DNA from 2 places in the Bradyrhizobium sp. NBAIM01 genome. Region 2 is predicted to be linked to the other one. Evidence: riboswitches for the same ligand, from Rfam matches in the RefSeq annotation. Region 2 holds a riboswitch; the other holds the start of a gene.
What was found. Region 2 has a riboswitch for cobalamin ahead of I6F31_RS24610 (DUF1636 domain-containing protein). Riboswitches for the same ligand answer to the same signal wherever they lie in the genome.

Region 1: it holds a riboswitch for cobalamin, as region 2 does, so the genes downstream of both, I6F31_RS35505 (ribonucleoside-diphosphate reductase subunit alpha) here and I6F31_RS24610 (DUF1636 domain-containing protein) in region 2, are expected to answer to the same signal.

What each region holds. Positions count from the first base shown of each region.
Region 1 is NZ_JADYVU010000025.1:43,023-50,836, forward strand. It holds gene I6F31_RS35500 (ribonucleotide-diphosphate reductase subunit beta) at 1-1,124, opposite strand, end outside; gene I6F31_RS35505 (ribonucleoside-diphosphate reductase subunit alpha) at 1,115-3,046, opposite strand; cobalamin riboswitch at 3,148-3,361, opposite strand; partial or broken gene I6F31_RS35510 (class I SAM-dependent methyltransferase) at 3,861-4,706, opposite strand; gene I6F31_RS35515 (DUF1521 domain-containing protein) at 6,311-7,804, opposite strand.
Region 2 is NZ_JADYVU010000008.1:106,056-113,869, reverse strand. It holds gene cobD (threonine-phosphate decarboxylase CobD) at 1-753, shown strand, start outside; gene I6F31_RS24620 (cobyric acid synthase) at 742-2,190, opposite strand; gene cobO (cob(I)yrinic acid a,c-diamide adenosyltransferase) at 2,198-2,833, opposite strand; cobalamin riboswitch at 2,874-3,096, shown strand; gene I6F31_RS24610 (DUF1636 domain-containing protein) at 3,190-3,564, shown strand; gene cobW (cobalamin biosynthesis protein CobW) at 3,561-4,610, shown strand; gene cobN (cobaltochelatase subunit CobN) at 4,610-7,814, shown strand, end outside.

The sequences.
Region 1 (7,814 bases), on a different contig from region 2:
GTATGAGCTTTACCAGGATCGCGCCTCAGCAAAGCGCTGTTGCGGTCGTCCCACATACGGCCAAAAGCCGCCCACACCCCCTCTTCGCCATCCCAGCTGCCGCGGCTTGCCGCCTTAGAGTACTCCGTAGCGCGCTGTTCGAAGAAATTGGCGTGCTCGACCCCATTCAGGATCTCGACCAGCCATGGCAAGGGATGCGGCCTGAGCTGGATAAAACCGCTCTCTCTGGCCTCGAAAAAGCCGAAGGCCGGGGTAATTCCGAGCTGGGTCAGTCGCCAATCCGCGACATAGCGGACATAAGCGTGGATCTGCTCAGCTTTCATGCCCTCGATTTCGCCGAGGCCAAAGGCCACATCAACGAAGTTCTCCTCCAGCTTCACCATGGTCTTGGCGACGTCGATGATGTCGTTACGGACGGAGCGCGTCACCGCGCCGGTTTCGCGGTGCCATTCATGAAATAGCTTGATAATTCCCTGGCAGTGGAGACTCTCATCGCGCACTGACCAGCTTACGATCTGTCCCATGCCATTCATCTTGTTGTAGCGCGGAAAATTGAGCAGCATGGCGAAGCTTGCGAACAAGGCCATGCCTTCTGTGAAGGCACCGAACATCGCAAGGGTACGAGCGACGTCGGCCACGGTCTGGACTCCGAACTCGTGCATGTAGTCCGCTTTGGCGCGCATCTGCGCATAGTCGCGGAATGCCTCGAACTCGGTCTTGGGCATGCCGAGCGTCTTGAGCAGCAGCGCATAAGCGTCAATGTGGACGGTCTCCATGTTTGTGAACGCCGCCATCATCATCTGTACGGTGAGCGGTTGAAAGATCGGGATGTAGCGCTTGAGATAATTGTCGCCGACCTCGATGTCCGACTGGGTGAAGAAACGGAATATTTGGGTGAGCAGCGCACGCTCGTTGGCGGTGACACGGTCCGACGCCCAGTCCTTGAGGTCGGCGCCGAGCGGAACCTCCTCGCCCATCCAATGGGTCTGCTGCTGCCGCTTCCAGAAGTCGTAAGCCCAGGCGTAGCGATCGACGTCATAGGTGCCTGTCGATTCGAGGAGGCCGACCCGGCCCTTGCCGATCAGCGAGCGTGGATCGACTGACGACAGATCGATCACTGACATGCAAGGCACTCCTCATAGTCGGTGTGCTGCAGCTGTGCCGAATTGTCGCCGGCGCTGACGTTGCCGGCGAACGCTGCGCGCGAGATCGATTTGGAGCGGCAGTAGTAGAGACTTTTCAATCCGCGCTCCCATGCCGTCCAGTGCAGCATGTGGAGGTCCCACTTATCCACATCGGCCGCCAGATAGAGGTTAATCGACTGGCTCTGGCAGATGAACGGGGCCCGATCGGCGGCAAGCTCGACGATCCAGCGCTGATCGATCTCGAAAGCGGTACGAAAGATCGCCTTCTCTTGCTCCGACAAGATGTCGAGATGGGCGACCGATCCCTCGTGCGCTATGATCGACTGCCAGATCGCCGAGGTGTCGGCGCTCTTGGCCGTGAGCACCTTGGTTAGATGGGGATTACGCACCGAGATGGCGCCCGACAATGTCTTATGAGTGTAGATGTTCGCCGGGATCGGCTCGACGCAGGCGCTGGTGCCGCCGCAGATGATGCTGATCGAGGCGGTCGGCGCGATTGCCATCTTATGGCTGAAGCGCGCCATCACGCCGCGTTCCAAGGCATCCGGGCAAGAGCCGCGCTCGCGCGCGAGCGCCACAGATGCTGCGTCGGCATCGCGACGGATTTTTCGGAACATGTTCAGATTGAACGATTTCGCCAGGACACTCTCCATTGGGATGCCCTTGGCCTGAAGGAACGAATGGAACCCCATGACGCCGAGGCCAACCGAGCGCTCACGCAGGGCGGCATAGCGGGCACGCTTCATGCCATCCGGCGCCACCGTGATGAAGTGAGTGAGCACATTGTCCAGGAAGCGCATGATGTCCTCGATGAAGCCTGCCTCCTCATTCCACTGGTCCCACGCCTCGAGATTGACTGATGAGAGGCAGCACACGGCGGTGCGCTCCTTGCCGCGGTGATCGAGGCCGGTCGGGAGGGCAATCTCGCTGCACAAGTTCGATGTAGAGACTCTAAGGCCGAGCTCGCGCTGATGCTTGGGAAGCGCGCGGTTCACCGTGTCGATGAACAAGAGATACGGTTCGCCGGTCTGCAGCCGGTTCTCAAGAATGCGTTGCCACAGCTGGCGGGCGTCAATCTCGCGAACGATTTCGTTGGTCTTTGGACTGCGAAGCGCGAAGGCGGTTCCGGCGCGCACGGCATGCATGAACTCGTCGGTAACGTTGATGCCGTGATGCAGATTGAGGCTCTTGCGGTTGAAGTCGCCGGACGCTTTCCGGATCTCGAGGAACTCCTCTATCTCCGGATGGTGGATATCAAGATAGGCGGCCGCGGAGCCGCGCCGTAGGGAACCTTGGCTGATCGCCAGCGTCAGGCCGTCCATGACGTGGATAAACGGGATGATGCCTGAGGTCACACCGCCCTTCACCTTCTCGCCTATTGAGCGCACATTCCCCCAGTAAGTCCCGATACCGCCGCCGTTGGAGGCGAGCCAGACGTTCTCGTTCCATGTGCCGACGATGCCTTCGAGCGAGTCCGAGACCGAGTTAAGGAAGCACGAGATAGGAAGCCCCCGCGTGGTGCCGCCATTGGAAAGCACCGGCGTGGCCGGCATGAACCACAGCCGGGACATTGCATCATAAAGACGTTGGGCGTGCGCAACATCGTCCGCGAAGGCGCACGACACCCGCGCAAACATGTCCTGGAAACCTTCGCCGGCGAGCAGATAACGGTCATTCAGCGTCAGCTTGCCGAAGGACGTCAGCAGGTAGTCGCGCGACCGATCAAGCGTGAGCTCGGACGGCTTTGGAGACGGTGCGAGAGGCCGCGGCAACGGAGACAGCGACGGAGGCGGAGCAACAGACAGCTGAGGCGCGGCAGACTTTGCCTGCGCTCGCCGCCGGCTCACGCTGGACAGTGCAATGAGATGACCCTGCTGATCGAAATCGTAAGACGGCGACATCGGCAACCCCGCGATGTTTGGAGCTGGGGCCCGCGGACGACTTGCGAGGAGACCAGGCAAATGTCCCGACTGCAAGCGACCCAACGGGGCACCCCGCCCGAGGACGTTTCTTCTGTCGCGGCAGGTCTCCTGGCTCGCGGGTCGCTGCGGCTGCCGGCCTTCCCGGCGCCGTTGTCGCGCCAGTGACCATGATGACAGCCGCTCGCCGCTCACAGTTGCGGGGGCAGCCCCGGAGTAGCCGTTCGGCGCACCGGGTTCCCTCTTAGCTTCGGTCCACAAAATAAAGGACAGAAGACCGTGACAGACCCACATCTAGGCGGCACCCGCCGAGATTCGTCAAGCCTTCTGTTGCGGGAAATCAAGCTCCATCAGGCAAAAGGACACCGTCGAGCTAACGAATGGAGCGGCCGAGAACTAGAACACCAGCACGTTTCGCTCGTGCCATAGCCCCAGCTCAAAGTGATCGGTCCCGCGTTGCTATATTCCTAGTTTTGTACTTTGTCTTGCGCATGGTCGAGTCCAAAGATCGGCCGATCATTGATTGAGGTATGAACACTAGCGGCAATGGGGAAAGGACTTTTGCACCCACGAGCGCCTCTCGCTCGCCGCGATAGATAAATGGCATCTGGACGAAGTCCTTATCCTACAAAATATCATCGGCTGCGGCCGCTCTGTTGGCCAGAATGGCTTCGTTCTCGACCTGTTGATCCCAGCCCAGATCGAGGCTGGGCGCACCGCAGCGGCTTCTGACCTGTCACGGCTCTAGCGCGACCTGCAAGCCATCGGCGCCTTCAAGATGAAGCTAACGGGGGGCCTATCGTCCGCCCCTGCCGCTGGCGAAGGTGACAATGTTTCCAGAGGAGTGGCGCGCGCATCGGCCTCAGGCGAGACAAAATCAGATCCGCGTGAAACAGCCCTTCTGATTCAAGGCCGGTCGCATCAAGACCAAGAGCCGCCAAGCTGGCCAGACAGCTTTCAAACTCCTCCGCATCGGAAAGCGGCGCTGGATAAATGTCGCGACGTTCCGTCACAAGGCCACGGTTCGGGAAACGTCGAGGCCAAAGACCTAAATGGAAACATTCGAAGCACAAAGGAGATGATCCATGGACATCTCTCTGTCGCATCGAGATTTTTTCTGAAGTCTTCTCCGTAGTATGGTCGATGCAACTCGTCGACATGATAATAGCCGCGAAGCTGGGCATGCGCGCGCTGTCTGTCGATAGTGCGTCCTTTTCACGACAATGCCGTCGCCTAGGAGGCCAACGTTTGCTGCATAGCTAATCGCCGGCGCCGACAACTCTAAGCCGATAAACCGCGCCAAGCCGACATTAGGCCAAGCCGCATAACAATTGCGATCGGGGCGCACCAGTGTCTCAGAACTGATAGCCCTCATTTCGCGCCGAACGTAGATGACGCAGGCCCCCGAGAAGGTCAGTGGAGAGCGATGCACTGCTGCGTTGATGTCGTATGAACATCGGGCTTGAGAGGGTGCGGAAGCTTTCGTTGCCAGAATTTGTCGAACGAGCGGCTCACCACGGATCGTATAATCCAAGTCGCCCAGGACGAGAAGTATGGCCATGGATCATCCAAAGCATAAATGTCATCGAAGATCGGGCCGATTGATCCACGAAAACTCTGTTCGCACCCAAATGTCTCCCATCCTATTTTGTAACCCGGTCGATGGCTGCTACTTCCAAGTACTGACGACCTATCGCAGAAATTTGGCGAGGTGCGCCCCCATCGCGCCTTTTCTGGCTCGCATCGTAAGACAGAGGGCGAGCCGTCTTATTACAGGGCACGAGCAGATAAAGTGGCTCCAAAAGTTGGTCATCATCAGAGTCTTGGCACTTTGTGTGAGGTAGAAAGCCTATTGAACTCCGAACTGCAGCGATTGCGATCATTACGAACTGAGCGCGCAGGCTTTCGTAGCCCCATGATCGTGATGCGCTTGCGTACGCGCGGGGAGACTCGTGCTTGGAGGATTAGAAAGGATCAAGACTCTCTGCCGCGCCGCTCCACGCAATCTAAGTCCTTGACATTCAGGACCGCGAAGAAAACCGCAAGCTCAAGGTCTGTTTTGCGTCACATCTCCTGCATCTGCCATGACAGTTGGCTTCGGAGATTTGTCCATCGATCGCTTGCTGCACCGCGGCGATCGTGGTGACTTTTATGATGCAACATAATCTCGCCGAGCCGGAACTTCTTATTTTCTCACCAAAGGCTTGCGCACACAACCGGTCTGTTCGCTGGCAGATGCCAGTCGATCCACTTTCCGTGTCGCGAGCACAGCCCTTTGCACATCGAAAGTCCACGAAGCAAGTCGCCATGAGTGACGTAGAAATCATCGCGCACGAGACGCGATCTTCGTCAGCTTCTCGCAAGCTGCCCCTGCTATCAGAAAGCAGGTCATCTCGCGGCGACGCCGCTATCTGGGTATTACGACATGGACGCAGGCGCAGCCGATATCGCAGCAACAAGGCCAGAGCCTGGCGCAGACCCCGACACGGGAGCGACCAACGGCGACCGTTCGCCTGCAGCGTTGTTGCAGCGAGCTTTCGAGAAGGCTCTCGTTTCCGTCGCCACGCAAGTTATAAGCGACTCCCAGTCGGATATGGATGATGCCTTGAACGAGCTGGATGACGGGTGAGGCGGGATGGGGATGCATCGGGCGCGGCGTTCAAAAACGAGCCCGATTGAACGAAGCAGGCGGGACTTAGTACCTGCAGCGAGCCAGACGTGCCTTCAGCGATGCGCCAAATGGCTGGGTCAGCGGGTCTACAAATCGGTGTGCGCCCGGATCACTCGGCCAACGCTGCTGCGCTGCGGCAGGCCTGCACAGCAAGGCCGAACGCCAACGCAAGCTCCTCGCTATCCCGCCCCAACGATGACGATAGGAGCGCGCTCGCGCAGCGCTATCCAACGGCTAATCAACGATAGTACGTTGAGCCGTGCATCATTCCCCTTATTCGAGGAATCGATTGCGCTCGCCAGGCCGTCCCTGGCCCGATCCGCGGCTGACCGCGAGCCTGTCCGCTAGAATGGGCCTTTTCGCAGCATTGAGAGATGTCGCTAGTACTTAGTCCTGAGGGCGGCCCGCTTGTTGGTGCGGTTGGGGCAAAGCTCTGACTGACGCGATCGTCAGACGAGAGCGGCGATTCTGGATCCATAAGCCGCAGCTCCTGCTATGCTCATCGTCGCTCGCCGAACATGAAAAGCGGGCGCTAGCGCCCGCTTCCACGTTTTGTCCAAAAGATGGATGCGGCCTCACGCAATCCGCTGCAACATCATTTCCCGCATCAGAGTCTTGAAATCCGGCGGCGCGTCCGGGTTCTCGTTGTGGTCGATGACCGACTGCGTCACCCTGCGTCCGGAGTTGTCAACCCATCCCTGATTTTGCTCATGGATCGTCTGAGCTCCATCAGACGTCAGCTGATCAAGGGTTCGGCCGGCATTGGATTGCGTCACCTTCAGATTGTTCTTTCCATCCTTGTCATCCCCGAGCCCCTCGACGACAATCGCATTGTCGCCGTTGGTGATGGTCAGCTTTGAGGAAATGGTTTTGCCTTTGCCAAAATCGACCGTGTCCACCGTAATCTTTGTGCCATCGTCGAGCTCGAAGGTCATGCCTTTCTTAAAGTCGAAGTCGTCCTTGCCGTCGCCATTCGCATCGACGTGAGGATCGCCGTGGATCTTCGTGACATGGCCGGTCTGATTGTTGCGAACGGTCCAGGTGCCGTCCTTCTCATCAGCCGTGATGGTGTACTTATCACCAAGGTTAATCGTCGCCTTGCCGTCCTTCACCTCATGCGACCAAACTGGCGCCGGCTGAGGCGACTGCGCGGGAGCCTGAGCGACCGCAACCGGCACCATCGCAAGAGGCGGCGGCGGAGGCGGAACGAAGAAGACGGGGCTTGCAGAGCCTGACGGCGGACGCGCATACTGATAGTTGCCTGGGCCGCGTCCCTGTTCACCCGCATCGATACTCGCCTGATTTACCGCGCGTCCGGCGCCATCGGCCCACCCTTGGCCGCTCTCGTGAATGGTCTGAACACCATCGGCTGTCAACTCATCAAGGGTCATGCCAGCGTTGGACTGCGTCACCCTCAGGTTGTTTTTGCCATCGTTATCGTCGCCGAGGCCCTCGACAACCATCGCGTTGTGGCCATTCGTAATGGTAAGCTTTGAGGAGATGGCCTCACCATTTCCGTAGTCGACGTTGTTGACAGTAATTTTCGTGCCATCGTCGAGCTGGAACGTCATATCTTTCTTGAAATCGAAATCGTCCTTGCCGTCACCGTCGGCATCGACGTGGGGGTCGCCATGGACCTTCGTGACATGGCCGGTCTGGTTGTTGCGAACTGTCCAGGTGCCATCCTTCTCGTCGACCGTAATCGTATACTTGTCGCCGAGCTTGATCGTGGCCTTGCCATCCTTCACCTCATGCGTCCACACCGGATCCACAGGAGGCTCAGAGCCCTGATTCGGCTGGCCCACCAGCATGGCGGGAGGAGGCGGCGCCATCATGTACGCCTGCGTAGTAACAACTGCTGGAGCCACGACGACGGGAACGGCGCTTGTAACGACCGAACCGACCAGGGCTGGCGAGGCTGCCGGTAGGTACTGATAGCTCACCGGGGCATACTGCCCCAACAAGGCGTTGAAAGCAGGAGCGACAACCGCGCCTTCCGGCACCACTCCGTTCACCGTCGAATCGAGCGCGCCGACCACGGGAAGACCGGCCACGGGAAGATACGCCATTTAGTTCACT
Region 2 (7,814 bases):
GCGATGGGCGGTGCTCAGGCCGCCATTCAATTGCTGCCGCAACTCGCGGCGCCGGGGCGGGCGCGCATCCTCGCGCCGACCTACAATGAATACGCCGGCGTCCTGTCGGCCGCCGGCTTGGATGTCCACGAGATTACGGAGTTCGATGCGCTGGCGGGTGCAGACCTCGCCATCGTCGTTAATCCCAACAATCCCGACGGGCGGTGCCATTCGCGCAAGGATCTGCTCGCGCTGTTGCCGCGCGTCGGCCGTCTCGTTGTAGATGAGAGCTTTGCCGATCCCGATCCGCAGCTGTCGCTTGCACTGGACGCGGATCGACCAGGACTGTTGATCCTGCGTTCCTTCGGAAAGTTTTATGGGTTGGCCGGCCTGCGGCTCGGCTTCGCCATCGGTCATGCCGCCGACATCGACAAGCTTGCCGCCGTGTCGGGTCCATGGCCTGTTTCGGGCGCGGCGATCGAAATCGGCTGTCGTGCCTTGCGCGATCAGACTTGGGCCGAGGCGACGTCGGCGCGGCTCGCGCGCGACTGTGTTCGCCTCGATGCAATGGCGCATTCGCGAAGCTGGCGGCTCATCGGCGGCACACCGCTGTTTCGCTTGTACGAAACGGGCGACGCGGTGGCTGCGCAGGAGAGGCTCGCGCGCAGCCACATCTGGTCCCGCGTGTTCGCGCAACAGCCGACATGGCTGCGCCTCGGGCTCCCCGGCAGCGAAGCCGAATGGACGCGCCTTGCCGAGGCCCTAGCGCGCTAGCGCGAGCAGGCCTTCGACGTCGAGATGCTTTTCGATGTGATCGGCCAGCGCCTCGAGCGCGCTTTCGACGCTGGCGTGATAGGGCTCGTCGCCTGCGGGAATGTCGAGTTTGGCGAGGTAGGCCTTGCGGAAATCATCCGACGTGAACAGGCCGTGCAGATAGCTGCCCTGCACACGGCCGTCCCTGGAGATCGCGCCTTCTGCCTCGCCGTCCAGCTTGGCGAAGGGGCGGGCGCGATCCGGGCCGTCGGTGTGGCCGATATGGATCTCGTAAGCCTGGATCGGCTGATCCGTCGCCGCATGCACGGCCGCAACACGTGTCAGCGTTTTCTGCGGGCTCATCACCGTCTCGACATCGAGAAGCCCGAGGCCCGGCGTGTCGCCCGCAGGCCCCTCGATGCCTTCGGGGTCTGCGACGCTGCGCCCCAGCATCTGATAGCCGCCGCAGAGGCCGAGCACGTGGCCGCCGCGGCGGTGGTGCGCGAGCAGGTCGATGTCCCAGCCCTGCGCGCGCAGGAAGGCGAGGTCGCCGCGGGTGGATTTTGAGCCAGGGATGATGACGAGGCGCACGTCGCCCGGGATCGCCTCGCCCGGGCGCACCATCACGAGATCGACGCCCGGCTCGAGCTTGAGAGGATCGAGATCGTCGAAATTGGCGATGCGCGATAGCGCCAGGCAGGCGATCTTGCATTGGCCCGGCTTGCGCGCATCGCGCAGGCCGAGCGCGTCTTCGGCCGGCAGCTCGCCGGCACGCGGGAACCAGGGCAGCACGCCGAGGCCGCGCCATGCAGTCTTTTGCTCGATCAGCCTGTAGCCGTCGTCGAACAGCGTGGGATCGCCGCGGAACTTGTTGATGACGAAGCCAGAGATCATCGCGGCATCGTCGGGGTCGATCACCGTCCTGATGCCGACCAGCTGGGCGATGACACCGCCACGGTCGATGTCGCCGACCAGCACGACCGGCACATTCGCCTTGCGGGCAAAGCCCATATTGGCGATGTCGGACTTGCGCAAATTCACCTCGGCCGGACTGCCGGCGCCTTCGACCAGCACCAGATCGGCCCGCGCCTTCAGCCGTTCAAAGCTCTCCAGCACCGCGCCCATCAGCGACGGCTTCATCGCCGCGTAGTCGCGCGCGCGTGCGGTCGCGATGCGCTTGCCGTGGACGACGACCTGCGCGCCGACATCGGTCTCGGGCTTGAGCAGCACCGGGTTCATGTCGGTGTGCGGCTCGACACCGGCGGCGAGGGCCTGCAGCGCCTGGGCGCGGCCGATCTCACCGCCATCGACGGTGACCGCGGCGTTGTTCGACATGTTCTGCGGCTTGAACGGCAGCACGCGCAGACCACGGCGCGTAAAGGCGCGCGCGAGGCCGGCGACGATGAGCGACTTGCCCACGTCCGAGCCGGCCCCCTGGATCATCAGCGCGCGTGCCATGATGACTTCAGAACTCGACGCCGGCCTGCGCCTTGATGCCGGAGCGGAACGGATGCTTCACGAGCGTCATCTCGGTGACGAGATCGGCGATCTCGACCAACTCGTCCTTGGCGTTGCGACCGGTGAGCACGACATGCGTCATCGCAGGCTTTTGCGTCGTCAGGAATTCGACGACTTCGGCGATGTCGAGATAGTCGTAGCGCAGCGCGATGTTGATCTCGTCGAGCACGACCATGCGCAGCCGCTCGTCGAGGATCAGCTCCTTGGCTTTCTCCCAGCCGGCGCGCGCGGCAGCGATGTCGCGGGTGCGGTCTTGGGTCTCCCAGGTGAAGCCTTCGCCCATCGCATGGAACTGACAGAGTTCGCCGAAATGGTCGGTGAGCAGGCGCCGTTCGCCCGTATCCCAGGCACCCTTGATGAATTGCACCACCGCACAAGGGAAGCCATGCGCGACGCAGCGGACGATCATGCCGAAAGCCGAGGAGGATTTGCCCTTGCCGGCGCCGGTATGGACGATGATCAGGCCCTTTTCGCCGCTCTTGGTCGCCATGATCTTGTCGCGAGCGGCCTTCTTCTTCGCCATTTTGGCGGCGTGGCGGGCGTCGGTTTCCTCGGTCGTGTGGGTTTCCGGTTCAGGCGTCATCGGTCCCGGTCCTTCGGCTTGACAAGTGGCGGCCACCGGCAAATGGTGGCCTGGCGTTGGTTCCTGTCCTATGACAGGCGAAGAGGGAATGCGATAGGGTCCGAATCCGCAAAGATTTGGGTCCAAACTGCAGCCGCCCCCGCGACCGTGACCGGAGAGATGCCCGAAGCCACTGATTCCTTTTGGGATCGGGAAGGCGGGGATCGAAGGGCCAAAACCCTGCTCCGCAAGCCGGGAGACCTGCCAGCGCGGACGAGTTTTGGACCGGCGGACGGGGTGTTCCGCGACGGGGAAGCGGGCCTTCAGGAGAATGGTCCGTGCGCCTCATCGCCTCCCGCTGTTATCTGGAAGAGGCGATGACCGTCACACTTCATGTCTGCATCACCTGCCGCGCCGGCCAGACGCTTGGCGAGGGCGAGACGACGCCCGGCAAGCGCCTGCATGGCGCGATTCTCGAGGCCGGCGTGCCCGAGGGCGTCAGCGTGGTTCCCGTCGAATGCCTGTCGGCGTGCAGCCAGGGCTGCTCGGTCGCGCTCAGCGCGCCCGGCCGCTGGTCCTATGTCTATGGCCGCCTGTCCGATGCGAATGCGCAGGACGTGGTCGCAGGTGCTGCGGCCTACGCGGCGGCGCCCGACGGCATCGTGCCATGGCGCAGCCGTCCCGAAATCTTCCGCAAGCAGTCGCTTGCCCGTATTCCCCCTGTTACCGTCGTGCCGGAGGCCGCTGAATGAACTCGCTCGCAAAAGTCCCGGTTACGGTGGTCACGGGTTTCCTGGGCTCCGGCAAGACGACGCTGATCCAGCATCTGCTCAGCAATGCCGGCGGCAAGAAGCTCGCGGTGCTCGTCAACGAGTTCGGCAGCGAGGGCGTCGACGGCGAGATCCTGAAGTCCTGCGCCGATGCGAATTGCCCGGAGGAGAACATCGTCGAGCTCGCCAATGGCTGCATCTGCTGCACCGTCGCCGACGATTTCATTCCGACCATGGAGCGGTTGCTGGCGCGGCCGGTGCGGCCCGATCACATCCTGATCGAGACCTCGGGCCTGGCGCTGCCGAAGCCGCTGCTGAAGGCGTTCGACTGGCCGGAGATCCGCTCGCGCATCACGGTCGACGGCGTGATCGCGCTGGCCGATGCCGAGGCTGTCGCCGCCGGCCGCTTCGCGCCGGATCCGGCTGCGGTGGAAGCGCAGCGCGCGGCGGACGACAATCTCGATCACGAAACGCCGCTGTCGGAAGTGTTCGAGGACCAGATCGCCTGCGCCGACATCGTGCTGCTGACCAAGGCCGATCTTGCGGGCGCAGCCGGAATCGAAGCCGCAAAAGCGGCGATCACCGCCGAGATGCCGCGCCGCGTGCCGATGCTGCCGGTCACCGACGGTGCGATCGATGCGCGCGTCATTCTCGGCCTCGGCGCTGCCGCCGAGAATGATCTCGCCGCGCGGCCATCGCATCATGACGGCGAGGAGGAGCACGAGCACGATGATTTTGCCTCGGTCGTGATTGACCTTCCGGAGGTCGCCGACATCGACGCGCTGGTCGCATCGGTCCAGAAACTGGCGCGCGAGCAGAACGTGCTGCGGGCGAAGGGGTACATCGCGGTCGCTGGCAAGCCGATGCGCCTGTTGTTGCAGGCGGTCGGCGAGCGGGTGCGCCATCAGTTCGACAAGCCATGGGGCGCGGGTCTCAGACAGTCGAAGCTCGTCGTGATCGGCGAGAATGGCGATATCGACGAGGCCGCCATCAAGGCAGGACTTGGTCTTTCAGGATCTGGCATCTGATGCACGTCGTCTTCCGCGAGAGCCGCGGTCTCGAGGAGACCGCGACGCCAAGAGACATCGGCCAGGACCCGGCCGATCTCGTGGTGCTCTCGTATTCGGATTCCGATTTGGCCGCGTTTGCGGCCGGCTGGCGCCGCGGTCGGGGCAGCCTGCCGTCGCTGCGGCTGGCCAATCTCGCGGAGCTGCGGCATCCGCTGTCGGTCGACACCTATATCGAGCGCACGCTGTCGCAGGCCCGCGGCATAATGGTGCGCCTGATCGGCGGGGAATCCTATTGGGCGTACGGGCTTGCGGCGCTCCAGCAACTCGCGCAAGAGCGCAACATCGTGCTCGCCGTGCTGCCGGCGGACGGCCGCGACGACGCGCGGCTGGATGCGTACTCGACCCTGCCGGTCTCGACGCTGCGGCGGCTCAAGGTGCTCTGCGACACCGGTGGTCCGGTCGCCGCGCAAGCCGCGATCGCGCAGCTCGCGCTGGCCTCAGGCCTTTATGCCGGCCCGGTCATCGGCGAGATGACCGTGCCCGAGATGGGATTCTATGATCCCGCGCGCGGTGTCATTGCCGCGCCAGTTGGCGAGGGCAAGCCGCGCGCACTCGTGACGTTCTATCGCTCCTATCTCACGGCCGCCGATACGGGGCCGGTCGACGCCTTGATTGCGGCGCTGCGCGAGAAGGGATTTGACGCCTACGGCGTGTTCGTCACCTCGCTGAAGGCGCCGGGCGTTGCCGACTGGCTGCGCGCGCATCTGGCGCAACATCCTGCGGCGGCGATCGTCAATGCGACGGCGTTCTCGGCCCTTGGCGATGACGGCACGACGCCGTTCGATGCCGCGTCCTGTCCGGTGTTCCAGGTCGCGCTCTCGACGGCGCGGCGCGAAGATTGGGCGGAATCACTGCGTGGCCTGTCGCCCGGCGATCTCGCGATGCATGTCGTGCTGCCGGAGGTCGACGGCCGCCTGTTCGCAGGCGTGGTGAGTTTCAAATCGGCCGGTCAGCGCGATCCCGATCTGCAATTCGCGCATCTAGCGCACAGGCCCGACGAAGAGCGCGTCAACGCCGTTGCCACGCGCGTCGCGGCTTGGCGTCGCCTCGCGGAGAAGCCCGCCGGCGAGAAGCGGCTGGCGATCGTGCTCTCGAACTATCCGGGCCGGCCGCATCAGATCGCGCACGCCGTCGGGCTCGACGCGCTGGCGTCGGTCGAGGCGTTGATCTCCGATCTCGCGGAGGTCGGCTTCGACGTTGCGCCGGTCGATGCGCTCGGCGCAAAACTATTGAAGCAGAGCTTGACCTGGAGCGTCGCCGAATATCGCACGGGGCTGGCGCGCCTGCCGCAATCCTTGCAGCACGATCTCGTGCAGGCCTGGGGCGCACCGGAGAACGATCCGAGCTGCCGCGACGGCGCGTTCTACTTCGCTGCGATCCAATGCGGCCGGTCGATCATCGCAGTCCAGCCCGAGCGCGGCGATGCGGCCTCGCGCGATGCCGATTATCACGATCTCGCCCGCACGCCGCGCCACGCCTATGTCGCGTTCTATCTCTGGCTCCGGCAGCAAGGCTGTGATGCCGCCGTGCACATGGGCGCGCACGGCACGCTGGAATGGCTGCCCGGAAAATCCGTGGCGCTGTCGCAAGCGTGCTGGCCGGAAGCGCTGATCGGCGACCTGCCCGTCATTTATCCCTTCATCGTCAACGATCCCGGCGAGGCCGCGCAGGCCAAGCGGCGCATCGGCGCGGTCACGATCGGTCATCTGCCGCCGCCGCTTGAGACATCCGCGGTGCCGGAAGGTCTACGTCGGCTGGAACGGTTGCTCGATGAGTATTCGACCGCTGACGGCCTCGATCCCGCCCGTCGCCAACGCCTGATCGCGGCGATCCGCGACGAGGCGCGAGTGGCGGGCCTCGAAGACGATCTCGGCCTCGATGCCTCGGCAGCACCAGCCGAAGCCATCCCGCGAATCGACCGCTTCGTCTGCGATCTCAAGGAGAGCCAGTTCGGCGACGGCCTGCACGTGTTCGGCCGCGGCGCTTGTGCCGATGCGGAACGCGATGCATTGCGTTCCGCGCTCGCCGGAAAACGCGTTGCCCCCGGGCCGTCGGGCTCCCCGTATCGCGGGCGTCAGGATGTGCTGCCGACCGGGCGCAATCTCTTCGCCGTCGACCCGCGTGCGGTGCCGACACCGTCGGCGCATGCGCAGGGGATAAAACTCGCCGAAGAGCTGCTGCGCCGTCACTTGCAGGATCACGGCGACTGGCCGAAGGGCCTCGTCATCGATCTCTGGGGGTCGGCGACCATGCGCACCGCAGGCGAAGAGTTTGCGATGGCGCTGCATCTGGCGGGCCTTGCGCCGCGCTGGGATCACGCTTCCGGCCGTGTCACCGGTTATGACATCATCGCGCCGGCCGAGCTCGGCCGTCCGCGCATCGACGTCACCCTGCGGGTATCCGGCCTGTTCCGCGACGTCTTCGCGGGGCTCGGGCAATTGTTCGAAGCCGCCGCCGAGGCGCTCGCCGCGCGCGAGGACGAGGGCGATGAGAATCCCTATCGCCAGCGTGCGTCCCGCGTGTTCGCGCCGCGGCCGGGACAATACGGCGTCGGCCTCTCGGCTATCCCGGATGCCTTCACGCCGGACACGCGCGAGGCCGCAGGCGAAGCGTGGCTGTCGGCATCGTCCTGGGCGTTCTCTGCCGATGGCGCGATGCAGCCGGATCGCGCTGGTATCGAACAGCGTCTCGCGTCCGCCGATGCTTTTGTCCATGTCCAGGACTTGCCCGAAACCGATCTGCTGCTGGCCGCCGACTATGCCGCGCATGAGGCAGGCATCGCCGCGGCAGCCGCGAACCTCGGCGCAGGCGTGCCGTCGCTCTATCACCTCGATGCGACGCGGCCCGGCGAGCCGCATGCGCGCACGCTGACGGAAGAGATCTCGCGCGTCGTTCGCGCACGGGCGGCCAATCCGGCCTGGATCTCCGGCATGATGCGCCACGGTTTCCGCGGCGCCGCCGAGATCACCGCGACGCTGGAGCACATGGCCGCCTTCGCGCATCTCGCCGGCGCGGTGCCGCCGCATCTGTTCGACCTCTATTACGACGCGACACTCGGCAACGACGACGTCCGCGCCTTCATGGCGCACGAAAATCCGTCCGCACTCGCCGCGATGGAAACCTGCTTCACGCGCCTGCGCGAAGCCTCGCTCTGGCGAACCC